2 regions of the Methylobacterium sp. ap11 genome follow, and region 1 is predicted to be linked to the other one. Evidence: riboswitches for the same ligand, from Rfam matches in the RefSeq annotation. Region 1 holds a riboswitch; the other holds the start of a gene.

Region 1 (4,171 bases):
GACCTTGGTGGCGACGAAGACCTCCTCGCGCGCCAGGCCCGAGGCCGCGATGGCGCGGCCGACCCCGGCCTCGTTGCCGTAGACCGCCGCGGTGTCGATCGAGCGATAGCCGGCCTCGAGCGCCGCCCCGACGATCGCCGGGGCCTCCTCGTTCTCGAGCCGCCACACCCCGAAGCCGAGCTGGGGGATGCGCTTCCCGTCGTTCAGGGTCAGGACGGCGTCGGACATGGGACACTCTCGGCAGGGCCTGACAGGGGCTCGCGCCCCTGCAGGGGTGCGAGCCCCTGATCTGGGTCGGGCCCCGCCGAAGTCGAGGCGGCGGTCGGGCGCGTCCCGCCTACTTCACCAGCGGGCAGCCGCCCTCGGCCATCGGCCGGAACGCCTGGTCGCCCGGCACGGTGTCGAGGAGCTTGTAGTAGTCGTACGGGCCCTTGCTCTCGGCCGGGCTCTTCACCTCGTACAGGAACACGTCGTGCACGGCGCGGCCGTCCTGGCGCACGGTCACGGTGCCGAAGAGCGGATCGTTGATCGGCTTCTCGCGCATCGCCGCCACGACCTTCTCGCCCTCGATCGTGCCGGCGTCGCGCACCGCCCGCAGGTAGGCCAGGGTCGAGGAATAGACGCCGGCGTGATTCTCGGTCGGCATCCGGCCGTTCATCCGCTCGGCGAAGCGCTTGGCGAAGGCGCGGGTACCGTCGGTGCGGTCCCAGTAGAAGGCGCTGGCGAGCTGGAGCCCCTGCGCCGCCTTGAGGCCCAGCGCATGGGTATCGGAGAGCTGCACGAACAGGGCGGCGAGCCGCATCTGGGGCATCAACCCGAACTCCGCCGCCTGCTTCACGGCGTTGATCATGTCGGCGCCGGTATCGGCGAGCGCCAGCACCTGCGCGCCCGAGCCCTGGGCCGAGAGCAGCGGCGAGGCGAAGTCGCCGGCATTGAGCGGGTGCTTGGTCGATCCCTTCACGGTGCCGCCGACGGCCTTCAGCGCCACGGTGGCGTCGCGCTCCAGCGCGTGGCCGAGCGCGTAGTCGACGGTGACGAAGTACCACGACTTGCCGCCGCGGCCGGCGACGGCGCGCGCGGTGGCCGAACCCTGCGCCCAGGTGTCGGACACCCACTGCACGGTCGTCGGCGCGCAGGCCTTGCCGGTGAGGTCGGAAGTGAGCGCGCTCGAGGCCAAAGCCACCCGGTGGCGCTCGCGCATCAGGTTCGCGACCGCCAGCGCGACCGCCGAGTTCGGCAGGTCGACGATGGTCGAGACGCCCTCCTGGTCGAGCCAGCGGCGGGCGGTGGCGAGCCCGATATCGGGCTTGTTCTGGTGGTCGGCCGAGACGACCTCGACCTTCAGCTCGCCGGCCTCCTTGGCGAAATCCTCCACCGCGAGCTGCGCGGCCGTGACCGAGCCGGTGCCGGCCTGGTCGGCGAAGGGCCCGCTCATGTCGCTGAGCACGCCGACCTTGATCGGCGCCTTGGAATCCTGCGCCAGCGCGGAGGTGCCGAGCGCGAGCGACAGGGCGAGGCCGGCGAGACCGGCGGCCCGAGAGCGGAACGACATCGGGGGATCCTCCCAGGGAGCTTTTGTCAGATCTTGTTCGCGGCCCGATCGAGCCGTTCGGGCCTCTGTATGTCAGGGGTGCGGGGCGGCGTCGATGCGGGATCGCGCGGCGTGGTTGAGAAAGCCGGGGGTTGCATCGGCGGTGTCCGTCGCGCCGTCCGTTATCGCCTTCCGCGTCGCTCGCGCGTCGACGACGGTTGCTCCTTCGTTGCCGAATGGCTAAGCTTTACGCCGACGGTTCCCTCCGGGGATCAAAAGGGAACGCGGTGAGGGTTCGCCCGAAGCCGCGGCTGCCCCCGCAACTGTAAGCGGCGAGCCTTCCATCACTCATGTCACTGGGGACCCGACACGGTTCCTGGGAAGACGATGGCAGGCGACGACCCGTGAGCCAGGAGACCTGCCGTCAGCCGTGGTCACACGCGAGCACGTCGGGCGGGGTGTCCTGATGGGTGTCGGGACGGGGGCGAAAGGTCCCCGTTGCGCCGTCGTTCGCGGTGACGTGCCACAGCCGCGTCCCGTCCCGCCATGTCCCCCGCCGTCCTCCCCCGATCCGCTGATGCGGCGCGCCCTCTGCGCGCCGTCCCGTCACGGCGACGGACCGGATGGCGAGAATGTAACTTTATAACGTTACATTTTTGGATGAGTCCATTACGGACGGTGCGCACGCCTCCTCCGGAAACCCGCATGTCTCCCCGTCGCGCCCGCCGCCTCGCTCCCGTCGCCGTCCTCGCCGCCCCGCTCCTCGCCGCCGCGCCCGCGGGCGCCGAGGACCTGCCCCTCGATGCCATCGACGTGGCGGGCGGGCGGAACCGGGAGGTCGCCGCTCCCGGCCTCAACCTCGCGACGCCCGCGCGCTCCGGCAGCCGGCTGGGCCTCACCCCGCTCGAGACCCCGGCGAGCCTCGACGTCATTTCCGGCGAGACGATCCGGGCCCGGGGCCAGAACACCGTCGAGGAGGCGGTGACCCAGAACGCCGTCGGCATCACCAGCGTCGCCGCCCCGGGCAACGGCAACCTCTCCTTCGCCAGCCGCGGCTTCGTCGGGCCGAGCTCGGTGCAGCAGCTCTACGACGGCACGCGGCTCTATGTCGGGGTCGGCACCGTGACCTTCCCGTTCGACACCTGGTCGGCGGAGCGGATCGAGGTTCTGCGCGGGCCCGCCTCGGTGCTCTACGGCGAGGGCGCGATCGGCGGGATCATCAACGTGGTGCCGAAGAAGCCGGTCTTCACCGCCCTCGGCGAGGCGCGGGCGGCGATCGGTTCCGACGGCGTGGCGCGGCTCGCCCTCGACAGCGGCGGGCCGGTCGGCGAGGACCTGGCCTACCGGATCAACCTCAGCGGCAACCGGGCCGACGGCTGGGTCAAGCCCGACGGCGACTTCCGCAACCTCGCCCTCTCGGCGGCGATGACCTGGCAGGTCACGCCCGACCTGAGCGTCACGCTCTCGCACGACCTCGGCTACAACGAGCCGACCCGCTACTGGGGCTCGCCGCTCGTCGGCAACCGGGTGCCCGACCGCCTGCGCTTCATCAACTACAACATCCGGGATTCGCAGATCGCCTGGTTCGACAACTGGACGCAGCTGCGCACCGAGTGGAACCCGAGCGCCGACATCACGGTGCGCAACACCGCCTACCGGCTCTCGACCGAGCGGCACTGGCGCGACGTCGAGCAATACACCTACCAGCCGGCGACCGGCCTGATCGGCCGCAGCGACTACATCGAGATCCTCCACCACGAGGAGCAGATCGGCAACCGCCTCGACGCGACGCTCCGGAGCAGCCTGTTCGGCTTCAAGACCACGACGGTCGTCGGCTTCGACGTCAACTACATCGCCTTCCGGCGCGACAGCAACGCGCCGTTCGGCGGCGAGAGCACGGTCGATCCGTTCAACCCGGTCCCGGGCACCTTCATCAACGTCGCGGGCACCCGCACCGACATCGTGTCGCGGACCCGCCAGGCCTCGGTCTTCGCCGAGAACCGGCTCGAGCTGTCGCCCCAGCTCGCCCTGGTGACGGGGGTGCGCTACGACGCCCCGACGGTGGCGGTGAGCCGGCCGCTGGCCGGCAGCCGCTTCGAGAAGACGTTCGATTCGACGAGCTTCCGGGTCGGCGCCGTCTACACCCCGGTGCCGGACTTCGCGCTCTACGCCCAGTACGCCACCGCCGCCGATCCGCTCGGCAGCCTCATCACCACCAGCGTCCCGCAAGCGCAGTTCCAGCTCGCCACCGGCGAGCAGGTCGAGGCCGGCGCCAAGGGCCTGTTCGACGGCGGGCGCGGCGAGTGGACGGTGGCGGCCTACCACATCGCCAAGGACAACCTGCTCTCGCCGATCCCCGACCGGCCGACCGAGGTGGCGCAGGTCGGCAGCCAGTCTTCCCGCGGCGTCGAGGTGGCGCTGGCCTACCAGCTCTCGGACGCCTGGCGCATCGAGGCCAACACCGCCCTGCTCAGGGCGCGTTACGACAGCTTCTCGCAGAACACCGATGCGGGCCTGGTGTCGTTCGCCGGCAAGGTCCCGGTCGACGTGCCCCAGCGGGTCACCAACGTCTGGCTCAGCTACGCCTTCGCGCCGGGCTGGGTGGCGCGGCTCGGCGTCAACGATGTCGGGCCGGTGTTC
Region 2 (4,171 bases), on a different contig from region 1:
GTAGACCCGCATCGAGAGCCGTGAATCCGCGGTGACCTGATGGTCGAGGACGAGGTTGACGAGGTTGTAGGCCGGCCGCCGGGCCGTGTTGCCGAAGTCGCTGTAGGTCGTGCCGACGTTCTGCAGACCGATCCGGGCGGTCCAGTCGCGGAAGAGATCCCAGGTCAGCCAGAGGTTGGCGACGCGCTCGGGCACGTTGATCGGCTGGTTGCCCGCATAGGAGACCGTCGCTCCGTTCACGGCTTGGTCGAACCGGTCGTACTGAGCGTGAAGCAGGGCGATGTTGCCGTCGATCCGCCAGCCCGGCGCGATCCGCCAGCCGAGGGCGAATTCGACGCCCTGCGAGGATTGCTGGCCGACCTGCGTCGCGACGTTCGGCTGACCGGGCACGACCGACACCAGGTTGTCCTTGACGATCCGGTATCCGGCGAGCGTCCACTCGACCCCACCGTCGAAGGCAAGCCCCTTGGCCCCGACTTCGACTTGCTGCCCAGTAGAAAGCTTGAAGCCGGCCAGCGACTGGTTGAGGGTGATCAGGCTGTTCACCGGATCGGTAGCCGTGCTGTACTGGGCGTAGAGGGCCGTATCCGGCGTCGAGTTGTAGACGAGGCCGAACCGGTAGCCGAGCGAGCGGTAGGTGCGCTCGAACTGCGCGCCGGAGCGCAGGTCCTCGCGCTGAAGCGTCGGCAGGTCGAAGCGCACCCCCGTCACGAAGGACAGGCGATCGGTGAGCACCAGGCGGTCCTCGGCGAAGACCGAGGCCTGCCGGGTCGACGTCTGGTAGGCCGGGCTCGCCCGCCCGTTGACCGGGAAGAAGCCCGGGTCGTAACCCACGAGGGGGACGCTGGACGTCTGCTCGTCGAAGGTGAAGTTGTTGGTGTGACGGAACCCGATGTGGTTGACGTCGAACCCGGTGACGAACTGGTTTGGCAATCCGAGCAGGTTGCCCTTGAACGTTGCGTCGAGTCGGTTACCGATCTGCTCCTGGCTATGGTAGATCTCGGTGAAGGCCGAGCGATCGACGAGACCGGTGCCGCGATTGAAGGCGTATTGCTCGACGTCGAGCCAGTGCCGGCTGGAGGTCAGCCGGTAGGCCGTGTTGCGCACCGTGATGTCGGCGGAGGGCGACCACTCGGTCTTCAGCACGGTCCAGTTATCGGCCCAGGTGATCTTGGCGTCGCGGACGTTGTAGTTGTTGAACCGGATCCGATCGAGGATGCGGCCCTCGACCAGCGGCGTGCCCCAGTAGCGCATCGGCTCCTGGTAGCCGAGATCGTGCGACAGCGTGACGGCGAGGTCGGGGCTCGGCTGGAACAGCAGCGCCGCCGAGACCGCGAGGTTGCGGAAGTCCCCGTCCGGACGGACCCAGCCGTCGGACCGGTTGCCGCTGACGTTGAGGCGGTAGGCGAAGGTGTTGCCGAACTCGGCCTGACCGATCGGGCCGCCGGAATCGAAGGCGAGCCGCGCGGCGGCGTCGGTGCCGATGACGGCACGGGCGGCGTTGATCGGGACGAAGGTCGGCTTCTTCGGCACGATGTTGATCACGCCACCGATGGCGCCGTCGCCGTAGAGCACCGAGGATGGGCCGCGTAGCACCTCGATGCGCTCGACGTTCCAGGTGTCGAACGGGAACGTGACGGTGTTGGCCCCGACGTAGAACCGGGTGCCGTCATAGAGTTGCTGGATCGAGTTCGGGCCGGCGAAGCCGCGGCTCGTGAAGGCGCCGTTGCCGTTGCCCGGTTCGGCGATCGTGGTGATGCCGGTCGCGTCCTGCGTCAGGGCCTCGGCGACCGTGTTCTGCCCGCGCAGGCGGGCGGTGTCGCCGGAGACGATGTCGACGCTGGCGGGCGTCTCGAGCGGTGTCAGGCCGAGCCGGCTCGCGGCCCGGTCGGGTGTGCGCAGGTTCAGTCCGACCGGCGCGGCGCGCGTGAGGCTGACCCCACCTTCCCCCGCGATCTCGATCTGATCGAGGGCGACGATGTCCTGAGCGGCTGCGGTTCCGGCCAATCCGGTGCTGGCCAGGAGCGTCAGGGCGAGCGTACCGGGCGGCACGACGCGGGCGAGGACCCGACGATAGGGTTGGGAGGGAGTGGAGGGCATCGGTCTCGCTTCGGCATCCCACGTAGGCCTTCCGCTGTCGGGACATGGTCGTCCGACGGCCCGGGCGCGGACGGTCGAGGTCGGGCGTGATGACCTGTGAACGGCGCGTGATCGTGTCGTGGAGCGGGACATGCGGAGCGAAGGTCGCGGGCGCGCTTGCAGTGGCACGTCACCGCGAACGAGGCCTCGAACCGTCATCCCGCGACAGGATAACGGCCTTCGGACACCCGTCAGAACACCCCGCCTGACGCGTTTCGCGTGTGACCACGGCTGACGGCAGGTCTCCTGGCTCGCGGGTCACTGCCACTCGTCGTCTTCCCAGGCGCGAGGACCCAGTGACATGATGACGAGGAGGCTCGCCGCTTACAGTTGCGGGGGCAGCCGCGGCATTGGCCAGGGAGGAAGCCCCGTCCTCACCGCGTTCCCATTTTGATTCCCGAGGGGAAACCATCGTAGATCGTGATAGCCGAGTGGGCCGTGCGATCAATACGATGTTTCAGTCTGCTGTGAGATGTATCAAAAAAAGCACACGCATCGGATGCTAACGAGCGGCAATTCCGAGCATCGGCCATGCACACCATTTATGGACCCCCAAGGGCGGGCGAATAACAACCTTGGATTTCGGCTGCGACTGTCCGCATGACTGCCAAAGCATGCCGTGGCACTTCAGGACACGGACCGCACGGGGCCGCTTGCAACTATAGGAATTTCGATTGTGATTTGCGACGATATTGGAAAACCTCTGCAACAAGCGATTTGCTATATCGGAACGCTGTAATGTCCCAGAATGAAAATCCGATAAAACGCCAGGTTTTTGGATGGCACAGCCTGCAAATCGAGACATTCGACGATGGAGCGATATTCGCAACGTTCAAAGCCACAGACCCGTTGACGCTGAACATTGCCTCACGTCGCAAAGACGCGCATTTTCGAATCAGAGCCTGTTTCAAAAGACACAAGCCGACTGATCTTGACGACGATGATAGCCTGCGCGCAGTCTTTGCTCCAAGATCCAAATCATCGCGTGGAGCGCTTGTGCATGATCTCTGCCAGATCATAGACGATATCACCTACTTGAGCCTCACTCCTAAAATGGTCTGTGAGTCACTCGGCATAACGTCCGCCCAGCGCGAAACGATGACGCGCGATGGATTGTTGAGGTCGTCAGGCCAAGCCAGCTTCCAATCCGACAACCGAGTCGGTTATTACAAGCTCTATTCGCCACACAGTGTCAGAGAGATCATACTCGGCGAGCAGCGTTCCGCGATCCCACCGGCAGACACCCAGGATTGACGAAGCCTAGCCCCAACGGCTGCCGGATGCGGCCATCACGCAACAACGGGGCGGTTCCCGCAGGAACACGATTGACCGGACTTGGCCGGGATGGGAGGACTAGCGTGACGGTTCCCTTCCGGGGGACGAGAAAGGGAATGCGGTGAGGCGCGAGCCGAATCCGCGGCTGCCCCCGCAACTGTAAGCGGCGAGCCTTCCACCACCTCACGTCACTGGGTGCTTGCGCCTGGGAAGACGGTGGCAGGCACTGACCCGCGAGCCAGGAGACCTGCCGTCAGCCGTGGTCACACGCGAAACGCGTCAGACGGGGTGTTCTGATGGGTGTCCGAAGGCCGTTATCCTGTCGCGGGATGACGGTTCGAGGCCTCGTTCGCGGTGACGTGCCACTGCCGTCTCCCGAGGCTCGAAGCCCGTGTCCCGTCTCGTCTGCCCCGCCCTCCGGCGCGTGCTCGCGCTGTCCTGCGCGGCCCCCGGTCTCCTCTGCGCGCCCGCTCTCGCGCAGCAGGTCGCCGCTCCCTTCGCCGATGCCCCACCTGCGCGTGACGGGACGATCGCACTCTCCGAGATCACCGTCTCGGCCACCGGCGTCCCGACGCCGATCGCCACCACGGGGTCGAGCGTCACCGTGCTCACCTCGGACGTGCTTCAGGCACAACAGGTCCGCACGGCGCCGGACGCTCTCCGGCAGGTGCCGGGCCTCAACGTCGTCCAGACCGGCGGCGCGGGCGGCCAGACCTCGGTGTTCATCCGCGGCACCAACTCCAACCACGTCAAGGTC

Evidence for each region. A riboswitch is a leader RNA that binds a small molecule or an ion and turns the genes downstream of it on or off. The one in region 1 is predicted to bind cobalamin.
Region 2: it holds a riboswitch for cobalamin, as region 1 does, so the genes downstream of both, BMX97_RS21870 (TonB-dependent receptor) here and BMX97_RS19075 (TonB-dependent receptor) in region 1, are expected to answer to the same signal.

The regions. Positions count from the first base shown of each region.
Region 1 covers NZ_FOEB01000013.1:40,228-44,398, reverse strand. The annotation lists gene BMX97_RS19085 (aldo/keto reductase) at 1-228, opposite strand, end outside; gene BMX97_RS19080 (ABC transporter substrate-binding protein) at 338-1,552, opposite strand; cobalamin riboswitch at 1,771-1,972, shown strand; gene BMX97_RS19075 (TonB-dependent receptor) at 2,237-4,171, shown strand, end outside.
Region 2 covers NZ_FOEB01000017.1:35,739-39,909, reverse strand. The annotation lists gene BMX97_RS21870 (TonB-dependent receptor) at 1-2,100, opposite strand, end outside; cobalamin riboswitch at 2,358-2,567, opposite strand; gene BMX97_RS32295 (hypothetical protein) at 2,878-3,393, shown strand; cobalamin riboswitch at 3,485-3,684, shown strand; gene BMX97_RS21865 (TonB-dependent receptor plug domain-containing protein) at 3,806-4,171, shown strand, end outside.